DNA from 2 places in the Pseudobacillus badius genome. Region 2 is predicted to be linked to the other one. Evidence: riboswitches for the same ligand, from Rfam matches in the RefSeq annotation. Region 2 holds a riboswitch; the other holds the start of a gene.
What was found. A riboswitch is a leader RNA that binds a small molecule or an ion and turns the genes downstream of it on or off. The one in region 2 is predicted to bind S-adenosylmethionine.
Positions count from the first base shown of each region.

Region 1: another riboswitch for S-adenosylmethionine. It lies ahead of B1A98_RS02285 (O-acetylhomoserine aminocarboxypropyltransferase/cysteine synthase family protein); the one in region 2 lies ahead of metK (methionine adenosyltransferase).

Region 1 covers NZ_MWMM01000001.1:461,808-476,656, forward strand. The annotation lists gene yfmF (EF-P 5-aminopentanol modification-associated protein YfmF) at 1-987, shown strand, start outside; gene yfmH (EF-P 5-aminopentanol modification-associated protein YfmH) at 987-2,279, shown strand; gene ymfI (elongation factor P 5-aminopentanone reductase) at 2,372-3,094, shown strand; gene B1A98_RS02260 (DUF3243 domain-containing protein) at 3,163-3,420, shown strand; gene B1A98_RS02265 (DUF3388 domain-containing protein) at 3,535-4,326, shown strand; gene B1A98_RS02270 (helix-turn-helix domain-containing protein) at 4,345-5,205, shown strand; gene pgsA (CDP-diacylglycerol--glycerol-3-phosphate 3-phosphatidyltransferase) at 5,269-5,847, shown strand; gene B1A98_RS02280 (competence/damage-inducible protein A) at 6,037-7,281, shown strand; SAM riboswitch class I at 7,369-7,479, shown strand; gene B1A98_RS02285 (O-acetylhomoserine aminocarboxypropyltransferase/cysteine synthase family protein) at 7,577-8,875, shown strand; gene recA (recombinase RecA) at 9,151-10,197, shown strand; gene rny (ribonuclease Y) at 10,436-11,995, shown strand; gene B1A98_RS02300 (TIGR00282 family metallophosphoesterase) at 12,059-12,859, shown strand; gene spoVS (stage V sporulation protein SpoVS) at 13,057-13,317, shown strand; gene B1A98_RS02310 (dipeptidase) at 13,477-14,394, shown strand; gene B1A98_RS02315 (2-oxoacid:acceptor oxidoreductase subunit alpha) at 14,493-14,849, shown strand, end outside.
Region 2 covers NZ_MWMM01000008.1:7,947-22,795, forward strand. The annotation lists gene B1A98_RS13305 (o-succinylbenzoate--CoA ligase) at 1-1,001, shown strand, start outside; gene yidD (membrane protein insertion efficiency factor YidD) at 1,074-1,343, opposite strand; gene ytzI (YtzI protein) at 1,371-1,523, opposite strand; gene B1A98_RS13320 (Dps family protein) at 1,638-2,078, shown strand; gene B1A98_RS13325 (DUF6154 family protein) at 2,159-2,407, opposite strand; gene B1A98_RS13330 (hypothetical protein) at 2,575-2,886, shown strand; gene ytkD (RNA deprotection pyrophosphohydrolase) at 3,002-3,478, shown strand; gene B1A98_RS13340 (alpha/beta hydrolase family protein) at 3,498-4,271, shown strand; gene B1A98_RS13345 (DUF2584 domain-containing protein) at 4,299-4,541, shown strand; gene B1A98_RS13350 (MMPL family transporter) at 4,781-6,883, shown strand; gene pckA (phosphoenolpyruvate carboxykinase (ATP)) at 6,929-8,515, opposite strand; SAM riboswitch class I at 8,753-8,910, shown strand; gene metK (methionine adenosyltransferase) at 9,056-10,255, shown strand; gene B1A98_RS13365 (gamma carbonic anhydrase) at 10,282-10,806, opposite strand; gene B1A98_RS13370 (alpha/beta hydrolase) at 10,944-11,753, shown strand; gene mnmM (tRNA 5-(aminomethyl)-2-thiouridylate-methyltransferase MnmM) at 11,942-12,514, opposite strand; gene B1A98_RS13380 (tetratricopeptide repeat protein) at 12,632-14,849, shown strand, end outside.

The DNA.
Region 1 (14,849 bases), on a different contig from region 2:
GAGAAGTTCTTGAAAGCGAAGGAACCGCTGCTTGAAAAAGCTCTAGAGTTTATGCATGAAATTTTGCAAAAGCCGAAAGCAAACAACGGAGCGCTGGACAAGGATACGGTGCAAGACGAAAAACGCAATTTAAAACAGCGGATTCAATCCCTTTATGATGATAAAATGCGTTTTGCCAGCGCCCGTCTTCTTGAAGAGATGTATAAAGGAGATCCGTATGCCCTTCAGGCCAATGGCTCACTGGAAGCGGTCGATGAACTGAATGAGACCGAGCTGTATCAGTATTATGAACGGGTGTTTGCGGAAGATGAAATGGATGTATATGTTGTCGGAGATGTGGAAGCTGATCAAGTGGAAAAAATAGCTGACCGCTTATTTCAATTCAACAGCAGAACCCCTCGTTCTCCCCAAACAGCCAAACAGAGCGCCTCACCTGCTGAACCGAAGGAAATTGTGGAGAAGCAAGAAATTAATCAAGGAAAGCTTCATATCGGCTACCGTACGCACGTGACGTTTGGAGATGAGGACTATTTTGCCCTGCAGCTGTTTAATGGCATTTTCGGCGGATTTTCCCATTCGAAGCTGTTTACAAACGTGCGTGAAAAAGAGAGCCTGGCTTATTATGCAGCAAGCCGTCTCGAAAGCCATAAAGGTTTCTTAATGGTGCTTTCCGGTATCGACAGCAAAAATTACAGCAAAGCGGTAAAAATTATTGCTGAACAGCTGCAAGCGATGAAAAATGGAGAGGTTTCTGAGAAAGAGCTGCTGCAAACGAAAGCAGTCATCCGCAATCAAGTGTTAGAAACATTGGATACAGCGAGAGGGGCAATTGAAATGCTCTATCACAATGTCGTTGCCCAAACAGCCGTTACGGTGGATCAGTGGCTTGAGGCGGTAGAGCGGATGACGATAGAAGAAGTGACGGCAGTTGCTGACAAAGTCGAAATAGATACGGTGTACTTCTTGTCGGGAATGGAGGGAGAATAATGGAACAAATCCTATTTGATCAGCTGCAGGAAAAGTTGTATTTTGAGAAAATGGCCAACGGGCTTGACGTGTACGTGCTTCCGAAAAAAGGGTTTAACAAAACGTACGCCACCTTTACGACGAAATACGGTTCGATTGATAATCAATTTATTCCTCAGGGCGGGAAGGACTACGTTCGTGTGCCGGATGGAATCGCCCACTTTTTAGAGCATAAAATGTTCGAGAAGGCAGATGGAGATGTCTTTCAATATTTCAGCCATCAGGGCGCTTCTGCCAATGCCTTTACTTCTTTTACAAGAACGGCCTATTTATTCTCGAGTACGGACAAGGTGTTTGACAACTTAGAAACACTGATTAACTTTGTCCAGGACCCTTACTTTACCGAGAAAACGGTAGAGAAGGAAAAGGGGATTATCGGTCAGGAAATTCGCATGTATGATGATAACCCTGATTGGCAGGCTTATTTTGGCCTTATTCAAAACATGTACCACAACCATCCGGTCAAAATTGATATTGCCGGAACCGTTGAATCCATTGCCGAGATTACAAAAGATCATCTGTACGAGTGCTACCGCACGTTTTATCACCCGAGCAACATGCTCCTATTTATCGTCGGGCCGGTTGATCCTGACGAAACGATCAAGCTCGTTCGGGAAAACCAGGCGAAAAAGGACTACCAAAAGCAGGAAGAAGTGCACCGCCTGATTGAAGAGGAGCCGGAAGAAGTCAAGGAACAAAAACGGGTGTTGGAAATGAATGTTCAATTATCCAAATGCCAAGTGGGGATTAAAGCAATTGACACGGAATTGCAAGGAGAAGAGCTGCAAAAACGGGAACTGACGATGAACATTTTGCTTGATATTCTCTTTGGAAAGAGCTCTCCGCTTTATTATCAGCTCTACCGGGAAGGATTAATTGATGAAACCTTCTATTACGATTATACGCAGGAAAAAGGCTTTGGATTTGCCATGGTCGGCGGAGATACAACGAAGCCTGAGGAGCTTGGGGACCGCATCCGCACTATTCTGCTTGAAGCAAAAACAGGAAAGTACTTAACAGAAGAGGCGGTAGAACGGTCGATTAAAAAGAAAATTGGTTCGTTTCTTCGGGCCGTTAATTCACCGGAATACATTGCTAATCAATTTATCCGCTATGCATTTAATGAAATGGATTTATTTGAAGTGGTGCCGCTTTTAGAAGCGATTACGCTTGAGGATGTAAAGCGCACGGCTGAACGGATGGTGTCAGAAAATCGCTTGACTGCTTTTTATATTTTGCCAAAACAAGGCTGAATGCCTGGTGAAGCAGCTGGACTTTATCTTTCCGTATAAAGGAGAGAGAAGCTCAGCTGCTTCTTACGTAAACAGAATGGGGGAAGAAAAGCGTGAAAAGATATGCGCTCGTTACAGGAGCGAGTGGGGGAATTGGGGAAGAAATCTCAAAAAAGCTGGCAAAAGAGGGCTGGAGTTTATATTTGCAATATTACCAAGGGAGAGAAAAAATAGAACGGCTGCAACAAGAGCTAGAAGAAACGGGGGCCGAGGTGATCGCCATTCAGGCGGATTTAACTTCTTCGGCCGGCGCTGATTTCCTTTCAAGCCAGTTATTTTCACTGGAAGCAGCTGTCTTCGCGGGGGGAACAGCGCATTACAGCTTATTCCAGGAAATAGAAGAAGAAGAAATGGATAAATTGTGGCAGCTCCATGTAAAAAGTCCAATGATGATTATTCAAAAGGCGATCCCAAAATTGCGCAAAGCCGTTTCGCCGTCTGTTGTTCTCGTCTCCTCGATATGGGGGCAAACAGGTGCTGCTTGCGAGGTCGCCTATTCCACCGTAAAAGGGGCTCAGATCGCCTTTGTAAAGGCTTTGGCGAAAGAGTTGGCTCCTTCTAATATCCGGGTAAATGCGATTGCTCCCGGAGCGGTCAATACGCCGATGATGGCTCAATTTTCACCGGACGAAAAAGCGGAAATTGCCGCTGATATTCCGATGGGGCGTCTCGGTGCTGCTTGTGAGATCGCTGAAGCTGTTTATTTTGTTTCATCACCTGCCGCTTCTTACATAACCGGCCAAGTACTCGCAGTAAATGGCGGCTGGTACACATGATTTATATGCATAAATTTTTGTCCCGGGAACAAACTAATGTTGCAACTCAATAAAGGAGGGACAATCACATGTCAGTACTTGAAAACTGGAATGAGTGGAAGAACTTTTTAGGAGACAAATTAAACCAAGCGACAAGTGCAGGAATGAACAACGACGCAGTGAACAACATTGCTTACCAAGTTGGCGATTATTTGGCCAGCAAAGTAGATCCTAAAAATGAACAGGAAAGAGTATTATCTGATTTATGGTCTGTTGCTTCTGAAGAGGAGCAAAAAGCCATTGCCAGCATGATGGTAAAATTAGTTCAAAATAATGGAAGTCGCTAAGAGAGGGAGCTTTTCCCTCTCTTTTTTCTTTCAATAAGGCAATAAATCATATATGATAGTACCTAGACATTATCATTAACCGGCTTTTCCATAAAGCTGCTAGGAGCGTTGTCAATGTCCAAAAAAGAATGGTATTTAGAATATAAAATTGTCAAAAACCGTCCGGGATTATTAGGAGATGTGGCTTCGCTGCTCGGTATGCTTTCCATTAACATCGTAACGATTAATGGAGTTGACGAAGCGAGCCGCGGTCTTTTAATGCTCGCACAGAGTGAGGATCAAATTAGAAGGCTTGAATCCATTTTAAAGACAATGGATACGATTCAAATTATTAAATTAAGGGAACCTAAACTAAGGGACAGAATGGCCGTCAGACACGGCCGTTATATCCAGCGGGATGCTGATGATAAAAAAACCTTTCGTTTCGTGCGGGATGAACTTGGACTTCTCGTTGATTTTATGGCAGAATTGTATAAAATGGAAGGGCACAAATTAATTGGCATTCGCGGAATGCCGAGAGTTGGGAAAACAGAATCGATTGTGGCAGCGAGCGTTTGTGCAAATAAGCGATGGCTGTTCGTCTCCTCCACAATGATTAAGCAAACGGTTCGTGACCAATTAATTCGGGATGAGTATAATCCGAATCACCTTTTTATTATGGATGGTGTTGTGTCAACAAAGCGGGCCAACGAAAGACATTGGCAGCTTGTTCGCGAAATCATGAGACTGCCTGCCGTTAAAGTGGTGGAGCATCCGGATATCTTTGTGCAAAACAGCGAATATAGTTTAGAGGACTTTGATTATATTATTGAGCTTCGCAATCATCCTGATGAAGAAATTACATACGAACCGGTAGAAAAAAACAACTTATTCCAGGATATGGACTTTGGTGGTTTTAACTTTTAATTATGGAAGGTGTTACGGGTGACAGAATTAGGAAACCGCTTGAAAGAAGCACGGGAAGCGAAAGGCCTGTCCTTAGCAGATGTGCAGGAAATGACAAAAATTCAAAAAAGATATTTACAGGGCATTGAAGAAGGAAACTACGATATGATGCCTGGCAAATTCTATGTACGGGCATTTATTAAGCAATATGCCGAAGCGGTCGGATTGGACGCTGAGCAATTGTTTGAAGAGTACAAAAGTGAAATTCCTTCTTCTTATGAAGACGAAATTCCACAGCGAGCAACGAAGGTCGAAAATGTTCGGACTACAGTGCCGGCAGAACCTTCAAAGTTCCTTGAGTATTTGCCGAAGATGTTAGTGACTGCTTTTGTGATTGGTGCGCTTGTTCTCGTCTGGTTCCTCATTCCAAAAAGCGATTCCAATGATAAGGCAGTAAAAGAAGAAACAGTCGTGGAACAGCCGAAGGAGCAAACGGATAATCAGAAAGAAACAAAGGAGCCAAAAAAAGAAACTAAAAAAGAAGAAAAACCAAAGGAACCAGCTAAACCGAAACAAACGATCACTGCAGCTGGAACAAGCGGCAAACAAGCAACCTATGTTCTTCAAAATGCCGAGAAATTTGAACTAACTGTTCTATCTAAAGGGGAAACGTGGATAACAGTCAAGGATGGAAGCGGCAAGAGCTACTATAACAATATGCTGGCTAAGGGCCAATCACAGACATTTGATTTAACGGGCCAAACAGAAGCGAAAGTCGTCGTTGGCTTTGCTCCTGATGCGGAAGTTAAAGTAAATGGCGAAACATTGTCCTATCAGCTCCCTGCTGCTGAACAGGTAAGGCAGGATATCATCGTTCAGGTGAAACCGGCTGAGCAATAATCCGGCAGATAATTTGGACAGCTTGCCATGTTGTCCAGCGATAGAATAGTTGGAGGGTCCATCGTGAATTTACCGAATAAGATTACAGTTTCAAGAATTTTAATGATCCCGCTGTTTCTGGTGATCATGCTCGCAGACTTTAACTGGGGGAGCTTAACCATTTTAGGAACTACAATGCCTGCGGCCCACTTTTGGGGAGCCATGCTGTTTATTGTAGCCTCCACAACAGATTGGATTGACGGGTATTATGCAAGAAAGCTGAACCTGGTCACTAACCTGGGGAAATTTTTAGATCCGCTGGCTGATAAACTGCTTGTCTCAGCAGCCCTGATCGTCCTTGTTGATTTTGGTTTAGCCGCTTCCTGGATTGTCATTATTATTATTAGCCGCGAATTTGCGGTGACCGGCCTGCGGCTGATTTTGGCAGGAGAGGGAGAAGTAGTGGCAGCTAACATGCTTGGAAAAATCAAGACATGGACGCAAATTATTGCGATTGCTGCTTTATTGCTTCATAATGCCCCATTTGAAGCGTTAGGCATCCCGTTTGCCGATTGGGCCCTTTGGGTTGCAGCATTCTTTACTATTTGGTCAGGATGGGATTATTTCTATCTGAACCGCGGAGTATTTAAACATTCAAAATAAGCAAAAAGGCTGTTCCAAGGTGTAAGGCTGCTGCTTTCTCTCTGTCTATGCAAAGCTTAGAGAAGAAAGCAAGATGTCGGCACTTAAGGAACAGCTTTGTTTTTAAAAGCGAGCTGAATTCGTGAGAGCGGCCGTTTCTAATACCCGGCCGTATTGGTTGCCGCCTGAAGAAAAGAGGAGATGAAGAGAATGAATGCAGAAATTATTGCTGTCGGTTCCGAGCTGCTGCTTGGGCAAATTACAAATACGAATGCCCAGTTCTTGTCCCAGCATCTGGCTGAAATCGGCATTAATGTTTATTATCATACAGTTGTTGGAGACAACAGCAGCCGGTTGCTTGATGCCGTCAAGCAGGCAGAAGAAAGAGCAGACCTTCTGATATTTACGGGAGGGCTTGGCCCCACGAAGGATGATCTAACGAAAGAAGCGATCGCTGCCCATATCGGCCGGCCGCTCGTCTACAATGATGAGGCTTTAAAGAGCATTGAAAATTACTTTAAGAGAACGAAGCGACCAATGACTCCCAATAATAAAAAGCAAGCTCTCGTGATGGAAGGAAGCCTTGTTTTGGCGAATGACCATGGGATGGCGCCCGGGATGATGATTAAAGGGGAGAAGCGCTTCTACATGCTGCTGCCGGGACCGCCTCGGGAAATGCAGCCGATGTTTATTGAGTACGGAAAGCCGGCTCTTCTCAATGTGCTTGAGAAAGTGGAAAAAATTGAATCACGGGTACTGAGATTCTTTGGCATCGGAGAGTCCGCTTTGGAAACAGAAGTGGAAGATTTGCTGCTTGCCCAGCAAAATCCGACGATTGCTCCGCTTGCAGGGGATGGCGAGGTAACACTCCGAATTACTGCCAAGCATGAGTCAGAATCAGCCGCCTTGCAGATGATACAGGAGGCGGAAGAAGAAATCCTGAGACGGGTAGGCGAGTATTTCTATGGCTACAATGATACAACGATTGCCCGCGAGCTGGCGGAGCGCTTAAAAGAAACGTCTCATACGGTAGCTGCCGCCGAAAGCTTAACCGGCGGGTTGTTTCAAAGTGAAATAACAGCTATTCCGGGAGCGAGCAGCTTTTTTAAGGGCGGAATCGTTTGTTATTCCAACGAAGCAAAAGAAGCGCTCGTGCAAGTGAAAAAGGAAACGCTCACTCGCCATGGAGCCATCAGCGCGGAATGTGCCATTGAGCTGGCAGAGAATGCCCGCCAATTGTTGAAGGCCGATTTCGGCATCAGCTTTACAGGTGTGGCAGGTCCAGGAGAAGCAGAAGGACAGCCGCCGGGCACTGTATGGATCGGACTTTCTTCTAAGTATGATCAAACAAAAGCATTCAAGCTGGAACTGGCGGGAAGCCGGGAAGGAATCAGAAAGCGCTCAGTTAAATATGGCTGCCACTATTTGCTGGCGGCACTTGCTCGCAACAAATAAAAACATTCCGAATATTATTGACTATTCTGATCAACCTCCTATATAATAAACAGCAAGAGTTATCACTTACTTAATTAAATACAAACACTCTTATTGAGAGCGGCGGAGGGACTAGGCCCTATGAAGCCCGGCAACCTTCAGGCAATTTGCCTGAAACGGTGCTAAATCCTGCAGGTGTGATAGCCTGAGAGATAAGAGGAGGACCCTGTTAATAAAGCCCTCTTCTTAAAAGAAGAGGGCTTTTGATTTTTCTCGGGCTGTTTACGTTTTTTCAATAGATTAGGAGGAATTGACAATGACAAACGAACAATGGAACAAGGAAACAATTTTACTTCATGGAGGACAAGTGCCTGATCCGGTAACAGGTGCGCGGGCTGTGCCGATTTACGAAACAACTTCTTATGTATTCGAAGACACCGATCATGCCAACGCCTTATTCGCTTTACAAAAGCCGGGAAATATTTATACGCGCATTACCAATCCGACGGTAGACGTATTTGAAAAACGGGTAGCTTTATTGGAGAAGGGAGCAGCGGCTGTGGCGCTGTCGTCAGGAATGGCAGCTATCTCTTTTTCAATATTGAATTTGGCTCATGCCGGCGATGAAATTGTAGCTGCTGCTAACTTATATGGCGGTACATACAACTTGTTTGCCAACACGCTTCCTAAATACGGAATCAATGTAAAGTTTGTAGATTCTACAGATCCGGAGAACTTCCGAAAGGCGATTACGCCAAAGACGAAAGCCCTTTTTGGAGAAATTATCGGCAATCCTTCCTTAAATGTGCTTGATGTGGAGAAAGTGGCGGACATCGCTCATGAAAACGGCATCCCTTTGATTGTCGACAATACGTTTGCTTCTCCGTACGGGGCTAATCCGCTGACAAGGGGAGCAGACATTGTCGTTCATTCTGCAACGAAGTGGATTAGCGGCCACGGTACGGTGATTGGCGGCGTAGTCGTAGACGGAGGAACATTTGATTGGAACAGCGAAAAATTCCCTGGCTTTACTGAGCCGGACGAATCCTATAACGGATTAAGATATGCAGATTTAGAAGGCCCGGCCTTTGCGATTAAACTACGTGTGCAGTTATTGCGGGATTTCGGTCCGGCTTTAAGTGCCAACAGCGCTTTCTTGCTTCTTCAAGGGCTAGAAACGCTGCATTTGCGCATCCAGCGCCATCATGAGAACACGCTTGCCATCGTGGATTATTTGAAAAATCATCCGGCAGTAGACTGGGTGTCACATCCAAGCCTCGAAGACCATCCATCTCATGAGCTGGCAAAGAAATATTTAAGCCATACGTTCGGCTCGATTGTCGTGTTCGGCATTAAAGGCGGACGGGAAGCGGGCAAAAAAGTGATTGATAATATTAAGCTGTGGTCGCATGTAGCTAACGTTGGTGACGGCAAATCTCTGATTATCCATCCGGCTTCCACGACACACCAGCAGCTAAGCAGTGAAGAATTGAAAAAATCAGGCACAAAAGAGGAAATGATCCGCCTGTCTATTGGATTAGAATCAACGGAAGACCTGATTGCAGACTTGAATCAGGCTATCGAAAAAGCAACCGGTGTAGCTGTCGAAAGCTGAAATTAAGCGAATTTTTCCCGGCTTAAAATTACCTTCTCCTGCTTCTTTATGATAAAATAAAGAGGCAGGAGTTCTTTTTTTCTTCTTTTTTCCACTCTTTCTTCCTCGATATTTCTAGTTCCCCAGCCACTCTTTTCACGGGAAACAAAAACCGAATAAATGTTCGCTTTTTGCTTGAAATTGTCTCAATAAAAAGGTATAGTTAGTATAGGTTCTGAAACAATATGTCATGATGCATTTATTTGATAGATTGCTAATTTTAAGGAGGAATTTTAGTGAACGATCGTCAAGCAGCATTAGATATGGCCTTGAAGCAAATTGAGAAGCAATTTGGTAAAGGGTCTATCATGAAATTAGGAGAACAAACTGATCGGAAAATATCCACTAGTCCAAGCGGCTCGCTCGCCCTTGACACAGCACTTGGGGTAGGCGGCTATCCGCGCGGCCGAATCATTGAGATTTATGGCCCAGAAAGTTCAGGTAAAACAACGGTTGCTCTTCACGCAATTGCTGAAGTGCAGGCATCCGGCGGCCAGGCTGCTTTCATTGATGCGGAGCATGCACTCGATCCGGTATATGCCCAAAAGCTAGGGGTAAATATTGATGAATTGCTGCTTTCCCAGCCGGATACAGGGGAACAGGCTCTTGAGATTGCCGAGGCTCTTGTGCGCAGCGGCGCCGTCGATATTCTTGTTATCGACTCGGTTGCAGCTCTCGTTCCAAAAGCTGAGATTGAAGGAGAAATGGGAGATTCCCATGTCGGCTTGCAGGCGCGCTTAATGTCACAGGCACTTCGAAAGCTATCAGGAGCAATTAATAAATCAAAAACGATTGCTATTTTCATTAACCAGATCCGCGAGAAAGTCGGCGTAATGTTTGGTAACCCTGAAACTACTCCAGGAGGACGCGCCTTGAAATTCTACAGCTCCGTCCGTCTTGAAGTCCGCCGTGCGGAAGCTCTGAAACAAGGCAATGATATTGTTGGTAATAAAACAAAAATCAAAGTAGTGAAAAATAAAGTAGCTCCGCCTTTCCGTGTAGCAGAAGTCGATATTATGTATGGAGAAGGGATTTCCCGAGAAGGTGAGATCATCGACATGGGAGCGGAAGTGGATATTGTTCAAAAGAGCGGCGCTTGGTATTCTTATAACGAAGAACGCCTCGGCCAAGGACGGGAAAATGCTAAGCAATTCTTGAAAGAGAACCCGGCTATTCGCCAGGAGATTGCCATGAAGATCCGCCAGCATTACGGGCTGGAAGCGGACTTTATTGAACCGGACGAAGCAGAAGCTCCGGAAGAGTTTAGCTTGCTTGACGAGTAATAAGCAGGAGCGGTGTCGCAGGACATCGCTCCTTTTCTTGCTATCGCAAAGGAAGAAGGCGACTGGCAGGATGAAACTCTTGACAAGAAATTTTCACAACTATAAAATTGAGATGTATATTTTACATTTTTTTCTCTTAAAAATGGAAGTCAGAAGCTGTATATTGAAATGTTGACACAATGTATCAGCCGACATGTTAAAAGCATGACAAAAGTTCATAGCAAGAGGAGGTGAAAGGATGGAACCCATTACAATCATCTCCATTTTGCTTGGCCTAATCGTCGGTGTAGTTGTTGGCTATTTTGTTCGAAAATCCATTGCCGAATCTAAGATTGCAGGAGCTAAAAGCGCTGCCGACCAAATTGTTGACGACGCAAAGCGTGAGGCGGAATCCTTAAAGAAGGAAGCCCTGCTTGAAGCAAAGGATGAAATTCATAAGCTTCGTACAGACACGGAATTAGAACTTCGTGAACGAAGAAACGAATTGCAAAAACAAGAGAATCGTTTGCTACAAAAAGAAGAAAACCTCGACCGAAAAGATGATTCGCTTGATAAGCGCGAATCGCAGCTTGAGAAAAAAGAGGAGATTCTTGCTGAGAGACAACAACATATTGAAGAGATGGACAGCAAAGTGGAAGAGATGATCAAAAAGCAGCAGGCGGAACTAGAACGAATCGCCAGTCTCACTCGGGAAGAGGCCCGCTCGATTATCTTGGAGCGGACAGAGCAAGAGCTTGCACACGATATTGCTGTAATGACTAAAGAGCAAGAGAACCGAGCAAAGGAAGAGGCAGATAAGAAAGCAAAATCAATCCTTTCTCTTGCCATTCAGCGCTGTGCGGCAGATCATGTGGCGGAAACAACGGTCTCTGTTGTGACATTGCCAAATGATGAAATGAAAGGCCGTATCATCGGACGGGAAGGACGGAATATCCGAACGCTCGAAACGCTGACAGGTATTGATTTGATTATTGATGATACACCGGAAGCGGTTATCCTTTCGGGATTTGACCCGATTCGCCGGGAAACTGCTAAGATTGCCCTTGAAAAGCTGGTCCAAGATGGACGCATCCATCCAGCGCGCATTGAAGAAATGGTTGATAAAGCGCGGAGAGAGGTAGATGAGCATATCCGGGAGGTCGGAGAACAAACGACCTTTGAGGTAGGTGTTCACGGTTTGCATCCGGACTTGATCAAAATTCTTGGACGATTGAAATATCGTACAAGCTACGGTCAGAATGTGTTAAAGCACTCGATGGAAGTGGCCTTTCTTACTGGCCTGCTGGCAGCGGAGCTTGGAGAGGATGAAACTCTGGCCCGGCGTGCTGGATTGCTTCATGATATCGGCAAAGCTGTCGATCACGAAGTGGAAGGAAGCCATGTAGAGATCGGCGTAGAGCTTGCGACAAAGTATAAAGAGCATCCGGTTGTTATTAATAGCATTGCTTCTCACCATGGAGACACTGAGCCAACTTCTATTATTGCTGTACTCGTGGCTGCTGCTGATGCTCTATCAGCTGCTAGACCAGGTGCCCGCAGTGAAACGCTGGAGAATTATATTCGCCGCCTGGAAAAACTTGAGGAAATTTCCGAATCATATGATGGCGTAGAGAAGTCGTTCGCTATCCAGGCTGGTCGTGAAGTGCGGATTATCGTAAAACCAGAACAGGTGGACGATCTGCAAGCACACCGACTTGCGCGTGATATCCGGAAACGAATCGAGGGAGAGCTTGATTATCCAGGTCATATTAAAGTAACAGTTATAAGAGAAACGCGTGCTGTGGAATATGCAAAATAAAGCGGTGTGATCAATCACACCGCTTTCCCTATGGGAAAAACAAAGGCGAAGAAAGGAATCTATATGAAGATATTATTTGTAGGTGATGTTGTCGGGTCTCCGGGCCGTGACATGATTTCTGAGTATTTACCAAGACTCAAAAACAAGTACCAACCAGAATTAACGATTGTCAATGGAGAAAATGCTGCTGCCGGAAGAGGCATTACGGAGAAGATTTACCGGCAGTTTTTAAACGATGGAGCCGATGCGGTGACTCTCGGCAACCATGCTTGGGATAATAGAGAGGTATTTGAATTTATTGACGAGGCGAAAGCGCTTGTCCGCCCAGCTAACTTTCCGGATGGCACTCCTGGAACCGGCCTTTTATTTGTGAAGCGCGCGGGCATAGAAGCGGCCGTCATTAATTTGCAGGGGCGTACGTTTATGCCTGCACTGGATTGTCCTTTCGAAAAGGTGAAAGCTTTGGTAAAGAAAGCCCGTGAACGGACACCTATCATTTTCGTTGACTTTCATGCGGAAGCGACAAGCGAAAAGCAAGCCATTGGCTGGTTTCTTGATGGTGAAGTAACAGCAGTGGTAGGAACGCATACGCATGTGCAGACAGCAGATAACCGTGTGCTGCCTAAAGGAACTGCTTATTTGTCTGATGTCGGCATGACAGGACCGTATGATGCCATTCTTGGGATGGAGAAAGAGTCCGTTTTGAAAAAGTTTGTTACAGGGCTGCCTGTCCGATTTGAAGTGCCGAAAAGCGGCCGCACACAGCTCAGTGCCTGTATAATCGAAGTGGATAAAAAGACAGGGAAGGCGAAAGCAATCGATCGTCTTCTCATTAATGAAGATCACCCATTTATTGCCGAGTAAGAGGTCTTCATATTTTGTTAAATGATGAGCCGGTTCGCTTCTGCGTATAAAGCTGGAAAGGCGAAAGTTCAAGGCTTTCTAGCCGAAGTCAGTAATACAGGAGCTCATTGCCGAATATAGTAGGAATGGAAGGACAGCGAACAACTATGTTCGCTAACATGAGCATTCGGTATCGTTTAACAAAAGGGGGACAAGAAATGGAGATATTAAAAGTTTCGGCAAAATCTAATCCTAATTCTGTAGCTGGTGCACTTGCCGGTGTTCTTCGTGAAAGAGGGGCAGCTGAAATTCAGGCAATTGGGGCTGGTGCACTGAACCAAGCGGTGAAGGCAGTAGCGATTGCCCGCGGATTTGTGGCTCCAAGCGGGGTAGATTTAATTTGCATCCCGGCTTTTACTGATATTATGATTGAAGGGGAAGAACGAACAGCAATCAAGTTGATTGTCGAGCCTCGATAACATAATAAATTAGGATTAAAACCCGTCCTTTTGACAGCAAAAGAGAAGAAGCTTCTCTGTTCGCTTTCTTGGGACGGGTTTTTCTTTTTTGTAGGTGCTGCTTGTTTCTGAAGAAAAGAGAGACAGTGAAGAAAAGCTATGTTAGAAAGGGTGGGAAAGATGATTTTTGACGCGCATTGTGATGTATTGTATCAATTACAAAAAGATCCAGAGAAGACCTTTAGTGATCCCGCTTTGCATGTTACATATGAACGCCTAAAGAAAACGAAAGCGAAAGTGCAATGCTTTGCGGTTTTTTTGTCCCCATCTGTGAAGCCGCATGATCGTTTCCGTTCGGCATTAGAACAAATTGATTTATTTTACACTAAAGTAATCAGCCCCTATCCTGATATGAAGGCCATAACAACAAAGCAAGAGCTGAACGAACTAAAAGAGGGAGAGATTGGTGCGGTTCTTACTCTTGAAGGCGGCGAGGCGATAGAAGAGGACCCGCTAAAATTAGCCACCCTTTACCGCCTTGGTGTAAGGTCGGTCGGCTTAACCTGGAACCATGCAAATGCTTTGGCAGATGGGGTGATGGCAAAGCGAGGAGCGGGAATCACAGAGTTGGGGAGTGAAGTCATTCGCATGCTTAACGAATGGAAGGTTTGGACAGACGTCTCTCATTTATCGGAACGAGCGTTTTGGGAGGTAATGGAACAGGCCGACTTGCCGATTGCCAGTCATTCAAATTGTTACCGTCTTTGCCCGCATCCCCGCAATCTTAAAGATGAACAAATTCAGGCGCTCATCCAAAAAGACGGGATGATCGGTTTATCCTTTGTTCCTTTTTTTATTAAGGAGCATGGGAAGGTATACGCCCAAGACATATTGGCACACGTAGAGCATATTTGTGAGCTGGGCGGAGAAAACCACCTTGGCTTCGGTTCAGACTTTGACGGTATTGATGAAATGATTGAAGGCTGGAGCTCATATGAGGCGTATGATGAGTGGATGAATCTTCTTCATCGGCATTATTCGGCGAGCCAAGCAAAAAAGTTCCTGTTTGCAAACTTCTCAAACAGGTTTCCTGGTTAATGGAATATGTTTAGCTATAGTGATTCAATGATAAAAGTGATAAACTAGAAAAGTAATAGTTTTGAAGTCCAGAATATACTGAAGGAGTTGTATATTTAATGATAAATCAGCTTTCCTGGAAAGTTGGAGGACAACAAGGGGAAGGGATTGAAAGCACGGGTGAAATCTTTTCCACCGCTTTAAATCGGCTTGGATACTTTCTTTATGGCTATCGCCATTTCTCATCACGTATTAAAGGCGGCCATACTAATAATAAAATTCGTGTCAGCGTAACTCCGGTGCGGGCGGTTGCGGACGATTTAGATATTCTCGTTGCATTTGACCAGGAGACCATTGATGTGAACTGCGGAGAGCTTCATGCAGGCGGGATTATTATTGCAGACGCGAAATTTAATCCAGTGAAGCCAGAACATACACAGGCAGAATTATATATTGTTCCATTTACCGAAATTGCT
Region 2 (14,849 bases):
CATGTTCAATTATGTATACCTCAGGAACGACAGGAAAACCAAAAGGGGTTCGGCAAACCTATGGAAATCACTGGTGGAGCGCGACTGGCTCAGTATTTAATTTAGGTCTCCAGGAAAATGATTGCTGGCTTTGTGCCGTGCCGATTTTTCATATAAGCGGTTATTCTATTTTGATGCGCAGTGTCCTTTATGGAATTCCGGTGCGCTTATATACCCATTTTGATGAACGTGTGATTAATGAGTCTTTACAGAAGGGAGAAGGAACGATTATTTCTGTCGTTTCCGCTATGCTCTCCCGACTTATAGAATCGCTGGAGGGACGCTACCATCCCAATTTCCGCTGTATGCTGCTCGGTGGAGGGCCGGCTCCAAAGCCTCTTCTGGAAGCTTGTGAAGAGAAAAAGATTCCTGTGTTTCAAACCTATGGAATGACAGAGACTGCTTCGCAAATTGTGACATTGCCTCCCGAATATAGCTTAACAAAGCTTGGATCAGCCGGAAAACCGCTCTTTCCGTGCCAGCTGAAAATTGCTGCTCCGCCTTTCTCAGAAGGGGAGATCTTGGTGAAAGGACCGAATGTCACCCCTGGCTATTTGAATCGCGAGGAAGCGAATCAGGCTGCTTTTGCGGATGGATGGTTCCATACCGGGGATATTGGTTATGTAGATGAAGAAGGCTTCTTATTCGTTCTGGACCGCCGTTCCGATCTAATCATCTCCGGAGGGGAAAATGTCTACCCTGCTGAAGTGGAGTCTGTCCTGCTCAGTCATCCTTCCGTGAGAGAGGCTGGTGTCGCTGGTGTAGCTCATGATAAGTGGGGACAAGTTCCTGCCGCTTTTATAGTCGAAAGAGAGCCGGTTACTGAAGAAGAGCTGCGTCAGTTCTGCGAAGAGAGGCTGGCAAAATATAAGTGTCCGGCTTATTTCATAAAAATGGATTGTCTGCCGAGAAATGCTTCTAAAAAACTGCTGCGCCGTGAGCTGAAGGTGCCATTGGATTAAAAAAGCGAATAGGAGAGTGTGCTTTCCGCAAAAAAGCTGACACAGAAAGCTGGAGGTTTCCCGCTTTCTGTGTCAGCTTTTATTTATTTCATTTGGATTCTGTGTTTGCGGCTTTTTACGATCCTCCCACGTTTCCGGAACAAAATCAAAGCCGCCGGGATGAAACGGATGGCACTTCAACAGGCGAACCACCGTTAAATACCCGCCTTTCCACGCACCAAACCGCTTGACAGACTCTAGCCCGTAATGAGAACATGTCGGATAAAAACGGCAGGTAGGCGGCTTTAATGGAGAAATCACCTTCTGGTAAAATCGGATTACAAGGATAAACAATTGTTTCATCATCAAACATCCGCCTTTATCTCGAATTTACTGCTTGCTTTCATCGTCTTTTGGCAAATGCGGGTTGTTCTCCAGCGGATCAATCGTATGCTTGAAGGCGTAGCCTTTGTTCACCGTAAAAACAGACAGGGCGATAACAACGGCAATAATGACAACAGAAATAATCATAATGGTAATCAATTGACTTCCCTCCCGTGACCATTATATCATTTTTAGTGAAGAGAACGAGTTTGAAAATGCAACAATCAGGGTAATAACTAAAATAGCAGGAAAATGAATAGGAGGAGTAAAAAGATGTCTCAACAATTGATTGAAAGTGTAAACAAGCAAATCGCCAACTGGACGGTGATGTACACTAAATTACATAATTATCACTGGTTTGTTAAGGGCCAACAATTCTTCGCGCTTCATGAAAAGTTTGAAGAGTTTTACACAGAAGCAGGTGTTCATATTGATGAGTTGGCTGAGCGTTTGCTGGCCTTAGAGGGCAAGCCGGTGGCTACGCTGAAAGAATCCTTGGCGATGGCTTCTGTCAATGAAGCAGAAGGCGGGGAAACAGCGGAACAAATGGTTCAATCCACGGTGGATGATTTTACAACCATGATCAATGAATTAAAAGAAGCGATGGATCTTGCGGCAGAAGTAAATGATGAAACAACAGGCGACATGCTGCTTTCTATTCATCAAGGGCTTGAGAAGCATGTCTGGATGCTAAAGTCCTTCTTAGGAAAATAAGAAAAAAGAATGAACAGCCAAAAGGATGCCTCCAATCGGAGAGCATCCTTTTATTGTGTAAGCGGTCATCAATTATGTATTTAATGGTATAAGCGGTTGTCGTCGAAATTGTCCCCCATACTATCCATATCAAATTTTTGCTTTAATGCTTCAAATAAATAAAGACGGAAGAAGTACGTCAATTCGTCTTCATTTAATTCTTTAATGATCGACAGGATTTCTTTTTGTGAAAGCTGTTCAAGCACTGCCAACGTAATCATGTCCAGGTCTTCTTCTGTACCTTGAAGTTTTCCGCGGTACATTTCAAATAATTCATCTACTAATTTCAAGTGGACCTTCTCCTTTGCTGTAATGTATGAGCGTTCTTTTTCTTCCTTATTAACATTTATACCCCAATTCGGCCAAATAAACCAATGAATAAGCAAGCAGAGAAAATGTTTCATTTCAGTCATTTTTACGAACGGACAGGGAACGATAAGCAAAGGAGGTGTCTAACATGGAAGAAGGAAAAAACGTATATTACATTGCTATCGAAACGGGAGAAATTATGAGAAAGCCAACCGTCTCTCCTTGGAGCTTTAAAATTTACGCATCGGATGAAGAAATTACGTCGCTGAGAGAGTTGTTTGATGCCAATTACTCGGTAGAAATAGGCAACTTTCTGCGCGCGCATATTCCTTATCGCGAATATCATAAAGACTCTGGAAATGACCAATATGATGACCATCTGCGAAAAGTCTATCAGATGATTTATGAGCTTGGCGACGAAGAGGCGAAGCAGCATATAGAAGAGATGGGGGATTTTTAATTCGCGGGACTTTGTTCGCCCCTGCTAAGCAAAATAAGGTATAATAAACTCAAACTTGTCAAACTGTACAAGCGCCGCCGCTTGTAACTGTGGACGACGGAAGCAGGGGGAAGGCATGATTGAGTTTACAGATAAAAATGGCTGCCGGGTGACGCTTGCTTTTAAGCGGGACGCCTTTTCATTGTCCGCCCGGCATGTCCTTGTTTTTTGCCGTTTCAAGCAGGATTGGCTGCTGACGCTTCACCCGCAGCGTGGATTGGAATTTCCCGGAGGAAAGGTAGAAGAGGGAGAGACGGTTGAAGAGGCAGCGAGACGCGAAGTGTTTGAAGAGACAGGAGCGGTTATTGAAAAGCTGCGATTCATTGGCGAATATTTTGTGAAGCAACCCGAAGTTCCGTTCGTTAAAGCGATTTTTTTTGCGGAGATAGGGAAAATAGAAAGAAGAGACCATTACTTGGAAACAGCGGGTCCAGTGTTATTCGGAGAGGATTTGCTTGCAGAGAGAATGGACAAGCGTTTTAGCTTTTTAATGCAAGATGAAGTGGTCGAAAGAACGCTGGAATTCTTGTGGGAAGAACAGCGGCTAACATGATGATGGACGTGGTGATAAGATGGAGAGAATCATTGAATGCTTTCGTTTCCCTTCTCCTAATCCGCATGTGCACCTTTCTATGGTCACTTATTGGTCAGGAGACCTGAAGATCAAGGGACTGCTTGCTGAGCCGGTGCAGGAGGGCCTATACGATGGTTTTCTGTACTTGCGGGGCGGCATCAAAAATGTAGGCATGGTTCGGCCGGCACGAATTGCCCAGTTTGCCTCTGAAGGCTTTATTGTTTTTGCCCCTTTTTATCGCGGCAACCGCGGCGGGGAGGGAAATGAGGATTTTGCCGGTGAAGACAGAGAAGATGCTTTTTCAGCTTTTGAGTTGCTGCAATCGCATCCGCGTGTCACCGGCCGGGTACATATTTTTGGGTTTTCCCGAGGCGGTGTGATGGCGTTGCTGACTGCTCTGGAAAAAGAGGAGGCTGCTTCTGTTGTGACATGGGGCGGAGTGTCTGATATGAGATTGACCTATGAAGAAAGAAAAGATTTGCGGCGGATGATGAAAAGAGTGATTGGCGCCAGCCCTTATAAGCAGGAGGAGCTCTATGAGTGGCGTACGCCGCTTTATCAGCTTGAACGACTGAAGCCGCCTGTTTTGATTATTCATGGGCTGAGAGATAAGAATGTCTCCCCTGAGCATGCTTTTCGCCTGGAAGAGAGGCTGAAGCAGGTGGAACATCCGGCTGAAACGTGGTACTTTAATCAATATGACCATTACTTTCCCCCGGCGGTGAACCGGCAGATTGTGATGGATTTATGCGCTTGGATGAAAAAACAATAAGACTCACAATGGCGAGGAGGAGAAGGCATGGGGATGCCAATGGAACTAAATACGATGATTGTAACAAAAGGAAGAGAGCAAAGAAAAGAGGAAAATTTGTTTTCTTTAACGAAAGAGGGATATCGTCTGTATCCGATAGATATTCCTATTCATGTGTTTAAAACCAAGAACGGGGATATTACTGGCACAGCTATTATTGAAAAAGTTGAATGGCAAAAAGAGCAGACGGAAATTACATACAGGTTGATTTCTTTAAATTCGACAAATTGACGAAAAAAGCGGCGAAATAATTTTCAGCCGCTTTTGTTTGCTTTTATCTTTTATTGGAAAGTGTAATTCCATAAGCACCGTTCTTTAGTAAGAAGCAAGGGATCTCCGGCTTCAAAGATGAATGCCTTTCAATCGATCCATCAGCCAGCAATTATATTAATGAACCGGCCTAAATAAAAAAGAAATAGGCCATCTTTTATTGTTCGATCAGGGACATGGAAGGAAGAGGAGGAGAAAAGATGAAGAAAGTACTTAAGCCTGTGACTGATTGGGTTTCTACCAAAAAAGGAATGTGGGCCGTTCTGCTTATCTGGCTGCTGCTGGCAGGCGGGTTAAGTGCTTTGGCTCCAAGTTCGCGTGAGTATAGCGCATCTTCTATTCAATCGCTTCCCAGCGATTCTCCAGCAATGGAAGCGGCTGAAAAAACGGATCAATATTTTCCAAATGATAAAGGCATACCAGCTATTCTCGTTTTTAATGCTGATAATCAGGAAATTGAAACAGCCCAACTTGCTAAAGCCATGGCAGCCATTGAGCGCAAGGAAATAAAAAATTTAAAGGAAATTGTGCCGTTCAGCCAGCTTCCTCCCCCCGCACAAAACGAATTTATGTCAATGGATCGTTCAGCTGCAGCCATTCCGCTGGTTTTTCAGGAAGGACTGGAAAGCGATGAGTTGAAGCCGGCAATTCAATCTGTAACGAACATAGCCAAGGAAGAAACCGAGGATCTGCAAGTGCGTGTGACTGGTCCAGCTGGCATCGCCGTAGATACAACAGCGTTATTTTCCCAAGCTGATATCGTTCTTCTCTTATCAACTGTGGGGCTGATCCTCGTGCTGTTGATCGTTATTTACCGTTCGCCGCTCCTTGCCTTCATTCCTTTGCTGGCATCAATGGTGGTCTATGCGGTAACAGACCGGATTTTGGGATTATACGGCAAAGCCGGACTGGAAATGAGCAGTCAATCGCTGTCTATTATGACGATTTTGCTATTTGCAGCGGTAACGGATTATTCCTTGTTTGTTCTTGCCCGCTACCGGGAAGAATTAAGACGCCAGGAGAGCAAATTTGAGGCAATGAAGCAGGCCATGCGTGAAACGGGAGAGCCTGTATTCTTTTCCGGGGGCACCGTACTCGCTGCTATGCTTGTTCTCTTTTTTGCTGTTATCCGCGACTATCAAAATTTCGCGCCTATCTTTGCCACGGTCGTTGCTGTTATTATGCTGGCTTCGGTTACACTGGTTCCCGCACTGTTCGTGCTGTTTGGAAGAAAATCATTCTGGCCGAGAGTGCCGAAAACAGGGGACGCGATCGAAGCGGAAGAGGGAATCTGGGGACGCATTGCCCGTTTTGTGACAGCCAAACCGCTTGTTATTGGCAGCACTGTCGTCATCTTGCTTCTCCTCGCTTCCTTGAACGTATTTAATGTAAAATATGAATTTAACACGCTGAAATCTTTTCCGGATGATATGCCGTCTTTAGAAGGGTATGAAATCATTGAGAAAAAATTTGCCGCTGGCGATTTAGCTCCAACGACTGTTCTGTTTGAAGGACAAGGAGATATGGCCAAACTGGCGGCTGAGCTAGAGAAGCAGAAGGGAGTAGCCAAGGTACGAGTAGAAGGCTCCACGAAAGACGGGAAAGCACATGAACTTTCCTTGTCCTTTACAGGAAGCCCTTATGAGTCGCCGGCTATGGATGCTCTCGCCCAGCTCCGGAAACGGGCAGAGAAGATTGCAACAAACGCCGAAGCCAAGGGCACACTTTATTTTGCCGGAGAAACAGCTGAGAAGCTGGATGACCGCCTGTTAAACAGCCGTGATTTGAAAGTGATCGTCTTGTTAGAAACATTATTGATTTTTGTGATGCTTGTCCTCTTAACCCGCTCTGTGAAAATGCCGCTTTATATGGTCGGCACCATTCTGCTGTCGTTCCTGGCGGCTCTCGGACTTGGCATGTTTTTAACTAAAGCTTTGTTTGGAATTGATGCCATCAGTACCCGTGTGCCGCTGTACTCTTTCATTTTCCTTGTGGCATTAGGAATCGACTACAATATTATTTTAGTATCAAGATATACCGAAGAGCGCGGCAGCCACCCGCTCAATGAAGCGGTAAGCATTGCAGTGGCTAAAACAGGAGGAGTGATTTCATCCGCCGGTATTATTTTGGCGGCGACCTTTGCCGTATTAATGACACAGCCTATTGAAATCTTATTTGTTTTCGGTTTTATTGTTGCTGTGGGCATATTAATTGATACCTTTATTGTTCGCGGCTTGCTGCTGCCTTCCTTGCTGCTTGTTTTTGAAAAAGACCGGGCGGGCATGCGCCGGAACCATTCATAGAAAAAGGACATCGCCGAATTGGCGATGTCCTTTCAGTTTGGTTTATTAAATTTGTGGTCCGCCAAGTTCAATAATTTCTTTTGGAACATTGGAGAACTTCTTGAAGTTTTCACGGAATTTGCCAGCAAGCTCTGCCGCTTTTGTCATAAAGGCATCTTCATCAGCCCAAGCTTTGCGAGGGATGAGAACGTCATCAGGTACACCAGGTACATGAAGCGGAATTTGCAGGCCGAATGTTTTAGTTGTATAAGTTTCAACATTATTTAATTCGCCTTCAAGAGCTGCTTGCACCATAGCCCGTGTATAAGCCAGCTTCATGCGGGAACCGACACCGTATTCGCCGCCAGTCCAGCCTGTGTTCACAAGGAAAACTTGAACGTTGTGCTCATCGATTTTCTTGCCGAGCATTTCCGCATAGCGTGTAGCCTCAAGCGGAAGGAATGGCGAGCCGAAGCAAGTAGAGAAGGTTGCTTGCGGAGATGTCACTCCACGCTCTGTACCAGCAAGTTTAGATGTGTAACCGCTCAAGAAATGGTACATTGCTTGCTCTTTCGTTAATTTGCTGATTGGAGGCAAGATGCCGAACGCATCAGCTGTTAAGAAAATAATTGTATTTGGATGGCCGGCTACGCTTGGGTCAACAATGTTGTCAATAGCTTGCAGCGGGTAAGCGGCGCGCGTATTTTCTGTTAAGCGGTTGTCGTTGTAATTCGGAATACGGGAATTTTCATCCAGTACAACATTTTCAAGAACGGAACCGAAACGGATCGCATCAAAAATTTGCGGTTCTTTTTCACGGGAAAGGCCAATCGTTTTTGCATAGCAGCCGCCTTCAATGTTGAATACCCCGTTAGCAGACCAGCCATGCTCGTCATCCCCGATTAAACGGCGGTTTGGATCTGCGCTTAATGTTGTTTTTCCTGTGCCGGAAAGTCCGAAGAATAAAGCAACATCGCCTTCATAGCCTACATTGGCTGAGCAATGCATAGATAGAATGTCGTTTTCAGGAAGCAAGAAGTTCATGACAGAGAAAATAGATTTTTTCATTTCTCCTGCATATTCCGTTCCGCCGATCAAAACGATGCGGCGCTCAAAAGAAATGATGATAAATGCTTCTGATCTCGTTCCATCTACTGCAGGGTCTGCTTTAAAGTTCGGAGCAGAAACAATCGTAAAGCCGGCTTGATGGCTTTTTAATTCTTCCTCCGATGGGCGGATGAACAGCTGATGGGCAAACAGGTTATGCCAAGCATATTCGTTGATGACTTGGATCGGTAGGCGGTGAGCCGGGTCCGCTCCTGCAAATCCCTTGAAAACAAATAATTCTTCTCTTTCCTTTAAATAATTGATCACTTTCGTGTATAATTGATCAAACACCTCAGCAGAAATCGGTTCATTCACTGTGCCCCAATCAATTTTATCTTTTACTGATGGCTCCTCAACGATAAATTTATCTTTAGGAGAACGTCCAGTGTATTTGCCTGTTTCGGCACGAACCGCTCCAGAAGCAGTTAACACGCCTTCTTTGCGATTCAGTACTTTTTCTACGAGCAACGGTACAGATGGCTGCATTGTTACGTTGCCACCTTTTAAAAGTTCCAGAATTTCGCTTGAAACGCTTGCAGTCTTCATAAATTAATAACCATCCTTTATCTGAATTTAAGTAGTTGTTCTCTCAGTATTTGCTCAAAAATTAGTATAACACATTACGTTTAATAGTCTATACTATTCACTTATTTTTTTTGTGACATTTTTTATTTAATCTTGTCCGATTTTCTATAAAAAGAAACTGAAAAAACAAGGAATTTTTTACGCTAAAGCAGTTGACATTACTGATTGGATTTCGTATTATGTAACCTTGAACGGATACTCTTATCCTGAGCTGGCGGAGGGGACAGGCCCGATGAAGCCCGGCAACCTGCTTGATTGACTGTCAGTTATCCTGACTGTCAGTACTTATGAATATAAGTGGTATTCAAGACAAAGGTGCTAACCTGCAGCAAGGGCAAAACCTTGAACGATAAGAGTGAAAGGCCTATGTTGATAAGACCAACCTTTCCTCTCTTTATTTCAGGAGGGGTTTTTTTATTTTAAAAGGATAAACTTAGGGGAAATGAGTACCGTACCATTAACGATCGGCAGTCAGTTGATCATTTTTAAGGAGGAAGTTTCATGACTAACAATCGTCGTCTCTTTACTTCAGAGTCAGTCACTGAAGGGCATCCGGATAAGATTTGCGATCAAATTTCCGATGCAATCCTGGATGAAATCTTATCAAAAGATCCAAATGCACGTGTAGCAGCAGAAACATCTGTTACCACTGGGCTTGTGCTCGTAGCGGGGGAGATTACAACCTCTTCTTATGTCGATATTAATAAAATTGTTCGGGAAACCATCAGAGAGATTGGCTACACGCGTGCCAAGTATGGCTTTGATGCGGATACTTGCGGCGTGCTGACATCTATCGATGAACAGTCCCCGGATATTGCGGCAGGAGTAGACGTTGCGCTTGAAGCACGTGAAGGCCAGATGAGCGATGAAGAAATCGAAGCGATCGGTGCGGGAGACCAAGGGTTAATGTTTGGTTTTGCTTGTAATGAAACAGCAGAATTAATGCCGCTGCCAATTTCCCTAGCTCATAAATTATCCCGTCAGCTGACAAAGGTGAGAAAAGAAGAAACACTTTCTTATTTGCGTCCGGACGGAAAAACACAAGTGACAGTTGAATATGATGAAAACGACAAGCCGGTAAGAATCGATACAATTGTTATTTCCACACAGCATCATCCAGAAGTGACGCTTGAGCAAATTCAAAGCGATTTGCGCCAACATGTCATTGATCCGGTTGTTCCTGCTGAATTAATTGATGAAAATACAAAATTCTTTATTAATCCGACAGGCCGCTTTGTGATTGGCGGACCTCAGGGAGATGCTGGGTTAACCGGCCGCAAGATTATCGTTGATACGTATGGCGGTTATGCACGTCACGGCGGCGGTGCCTTCTCCGGTAAAGATCCGACAAAAGTAGACCGTTCAGCAGCCTATGCCGCTCGTTATGTAGCGAAAAATATTGTAGCTGCCGGTCTTGCTGATAAATGTGAAGTTCAGCTTGCTTATGCAATCGGTGTGGCTCAGCCTGTTTCGATTGCGATTGATGCGTTTGGCACGGGCAAGGTTTCTGAAGAAGCGCTTGTTGAACTTGTGCGCAGCAACTTTGATTTGCGTCCGGCAGGCATTATCAATATGCTTGACCTTCGCCGTCCAATCTACAAACAAACAGCAGCGTACGGACACTTCGGCCGTGTGGATGTCGACCTTCCTTGGGAAAGAACAGACAAGGCTGAAATTCTGAAAAGCCAGGCGGCAAATTAATCAAAAGAAAAAATCCTGGGGACTGCTTAGCCCTCAGGATTTTTTTGTATGCTTTTGTAATATTGGCCTTTTTCAACGTATTCTCTAACGATGCGTTCCATGTCTTTTTTGTCCTCCTCATTCACTGGACGGATCACTTTCGCCGGCCGTCCAAAGGCGACAGAATGAGGGGGAATGACTTTTCCTTGAGGAACAAGGCTGCCGGCTCCAATAAAAGCTCCTTCCCCAATTTCTGCATTGTCAAGAATAATGGAGCCCATGCCGATCAGCGCTTGCTTTCGAATTTTACAGCTATGAAGAATCACTTGGTGGCCGATTGTTACTTCATCTTCAATGATAAGCGGGTTGTTTGGGCTTTGGTGAAGCACAGAATTGTCTTGAATGCTTACTTTGCTGCCAATCACTGTCGGAGCGACATCTCCACGTATCGAAGTGTTGAACCAAATATTGGTTTCTTCGCCGATTGTCACGTCGCCGGTAATGGTTACATAATCAGCTATGTAGGCAGATTCAGCAATCTCAGGTGTTTTGTTATTGTAAGGATAGATCATCTTTTTCTCTCCTTCTTTCATGTTCCCGCAAAGGAAAACAGAATTGGATTTGCTTATTATTTTATCTAAAACGATTTGGTTTGTATAATAGAAGGTAAAAAAGTATAGGACTATAAAAAGCCGGAGGAAGATGCGTGATGTGGAAATGGGAAACAGAACAACAGCCGAAAGGTGTTATCATGATGATTCATGGAGCAATGGAGCACCATGGCCGTTACGGTTGGCTGATTGAAATGTGGCGCAGAAACGGCTTTCATGTGGTTATGGGCGATTTACCTGGCCAGGGCATGACATCGAGAGCACAAAGAGGGCACATTTCATCTTTTAATGAGTACATCGACGAAGTAAAGGACTGGATACAGGCGGCTTATCAGTTTGATCTGCCTTTGTTTATATTGGGACACAGCATGGGAGGGCTAGTTGCTATTCGCCTGTTGCAGGAAATGGAAGTAGAAACCGCGGGCGTTATTTTATCCTCTCCTTGTCTGGGAATGATTCATACACCACCAAAAATTATGGATATTCTATCACATGGATTAAATTCGCTTTCCCCTTCAGTAAAGTTTTCTTCTGGCCTGACTGTTGACATGGCGACAAGAAATGAAGAGGTGCGGCAAGCTGATAAGGAAGATGCACTCTATGTTAATAAAGTGTCCGTTCGATGGTACCGCGAGCTGCTGCAGGCAATAAAGACCGCGGATTTAAAAGCGGGAGAGGTGCCGGATGTTCCGCTTCTTATCATGCAAGCCGGCCATGATCTGATTGTTGACAAAAAAACCGTCAGAAAATGGTTTCACCGGCTTGATTTGTCGGAAATGCATTACAAGGAATGGCCGGGCTTGTATCATGAAATATTTAATGAACCGGAGAGGGAAGAGGTTTTTCACTATGCAAAAGGGTTTGTGGAGAACCGTCTCCGTTTATTAGGATACGTGATTGAAGAATGAGGCGGCAATACGCCTGTCCCCCTTCAAATGCCTTTGCAGCCTATTTGAAAAACTCATCGGCTTCTTGTATGAAAACGGCTGACAGACAGAGACTGCGGCGAGGTAAGAGGGTTTAAATAAGCAGGCGCAAGCATCTTATGCTTGCGCCTGCTTATTTTGCCTGGATAAGAGTGGCTTCTTTCCTGAATTTATCTTTTTTCGATAGCAAGAATAAAAGGAGGGTTGTTTGCCTGATTGATAAATTCATAACGAAGCACGTGCGCCTTTTGCTGATCGATCTTTTCCACAAAGTCGATTAGTTTTTCTTTTTCCTCCCTTCCCTCCTCATGTCCATGATAGATCACAAGTACAATGATGCCGCCGGGGACAAGCATCTCAAAAATTTGCTTTACAGCAGCGATTGTTGTCTCCGGTTTGGTGACAATGGACTTATCTCCCTTTGGCAAATAGCCAAGGTTAAAGACAGCTCCTGTCAGCCGGCTTTTCCACTCGGGAGGAATACAAGAAGCAGCCTGCTCATGTCCGCGGTCAAATAGTGTCACCTGTTCGTTGAGTCCTTGTTCCTTGAGCCGGCTGGTCGTATTAATCAGAGCTTTTTCCTGAATATCAAAGCCAAATACCCGTCCTTCTTCACCAACCAGCCTGGCTAGAAATACAGTATCATGTCCGTTGCCGACAGTGGCATCTATAGCTGCGCTGCCCTTAATTACCGCTTTTTCCAGCAGAAGGCGGGCAAACGGCAGAATTCCTTCCATCTTCATCTATCTTCCCTTCTTTCTACAAGAAATCGTTAGATATCCTTTGATGATTATACCTAAAATGAACCGTTGTTGGTATAATGCATGTAATCTATAGAATAAGAGAAAGGGAGTGGCCTCGTGAATAAAGTTTCCATGAAACCTTCCGATGTGCAAACAGCTGCCGATTTGACAGCTGTTATCCAGCAGCTCCGGACAAAAAGATCCTACCGTGCGCTGCGAGAGTGGCTTGCACAAATTGAAACAGAAAGCGAGTACTACCGTTTAATCCGGCTGGCTGATTCCGGGGAAATGTATCGTTACAGCAATTTGCTGGCAACAGCTGCTGACAAGCGCTTTCGCTCCGTCCGCACATTTTCCTGGTATTGTCATAGTTTGCTTGAGCAGGGAAAGAGCTTGGAAGTTGAAACAAGAATGAAACAGCGATTGTTCGCTGAAGAAGGACGGCCTCTCACAATCAAAGAGAAAACGGCAGCCTGGCTTTTGCTTGCAAGAGCCCTTTGCCAGCTCCATCGTTACCGGGAAGCTGAAGAATATATTCACCTGATTGAGGAAGAAGGCGGGGTTCTGTCGCCGGATCAACGCGCTGATTTTTACATGGAGGCAAATGACTGGGATCGGGCTGAGGAGGAAGTGAAAAAGGGGCTTCACTTGACTTTCAAGGAGCGCGGGGATGTCAGCTGGCTCGTCTATGCTGAACTTCTGTCGCGGCAAGGAAATCACGAAGAAGCGTTGCGCGCCCTGCAAGGAGGAGCGGCCGCATTCCCCGAGCATCCTGTGTTTCAGCTTGAGCAGATGCGCAGCTATCGGCTGATGAATAACTTTCAGGCGATTCTTGATCATGTAGATCACTTGAACGAAGAGTATCCTCTCCATGAAAATAGGGATTACTTTACTTATTTAAAAGCAGAAGCGCTTTACAAGCTGGAAAAATGGGAGGAGCTGCAGGCATGGATGTCCACCCATCAAACAGTGCTGCAAAAGACGGTGTTTCATGAGCGGACCATTCACCCCGACGGTGCTCACCGGCAAATCTCTATCCAGCCGATCCGGCAAAAGCTGAATTATTGTGTGCCGGCTACATTGTCCATGATGCTGCAAGCGGCTCAAAGGAACTTATCACAAGATGAGATTGCTGAACAGGTTTTTGAGGGAACCGGCTCCAACCTGATGACTGCTATTGAGTACATGTCATCGCTTGGCTTTTCTGCCACCTTCTTTAAAGGAACCATTGAACAATATAAGCATTTGATCGATGCCGGCTATCCCGTCATGTTAGATCTGCTGATTGAACACAGCTCGCATGTCCAGCTTGTTGTCGGATATGATGACCGATTGGGCGTGCTGCTTGTCCAAGATCCGAATGAGCTGGAGATGCTCCTTATTCCTTATGAAGAAATGGCGCACGCTTACCGGTTAAAAGACCGGCTTTCCATCGCTTTCGTTCATGAAGAGAAAAAAGAAGTGCTTGAAACATTGGATTCGGACGCTCATCAGTTTTTTCAGCGGCTATTTGTTTACTTAGAGAAAATGGAGCAAGATGCAGACGGGACGGTCGATGAATTTCTCTCCTATTTAGAAGCGAATGACGATGAAATCTTTTCCTCCATTATTGGCCTAACGATGATCCAGCATAAGAAAGCGAAGCCATTTTTGGATAAGTGGATCGAAAGCGTAAACAAGCGGTTTGGCGAGAACGATGAGGATATCCAGCTGCTGATTGCTCATTCTTATTACATGCATGATCAAACGGATGAAAAATTTCAAGCTGCCATGGGACAGGTAAAACAAAAAAATGCTTATGCGCACTTTTTATTAGGAGTCGTGCATTATCAAAACGACCAGGCAGAACAGGCAATTTTTCATTTAAAGCGTTCAATTGAGAAAGATCCTTTTCAGCCCTCTGCTTATGCTTACTTAGCACGCTGCTGCGCTGAGCTTTCACAATTTCAATTGGCTCACCAATGGTCACTTGTGGCGCTTGAGCAAGAGGAAACAGAGGAATTTATCCGCCTGACCCATGCCCTTATTTTACTCGAATCAGGTGCCGTTCAAGAGGCGCTGGCTGCATTTAAAAAACTGTCTGAAGAATATCCAGAGGATCACTATTATGTCTACGAAGTCGGCCGCTGTTATATGGAGGCCGGCAATCACAGGGAGGCCATCAAATGGCTGAAGCGCTCGATGGAGATGAATCCGGCTGTTCCGTATCCTTATCTGCGCATAGCCGAAATCCGTATGGGAGAAGAAAAATGGGAACGTGCCGAGGTTTATTTGCGAATAGGAGCGGAGGAGGCTGTTCCTGAAGAGGAAACAGGGATCCTGTGGTTATATATCG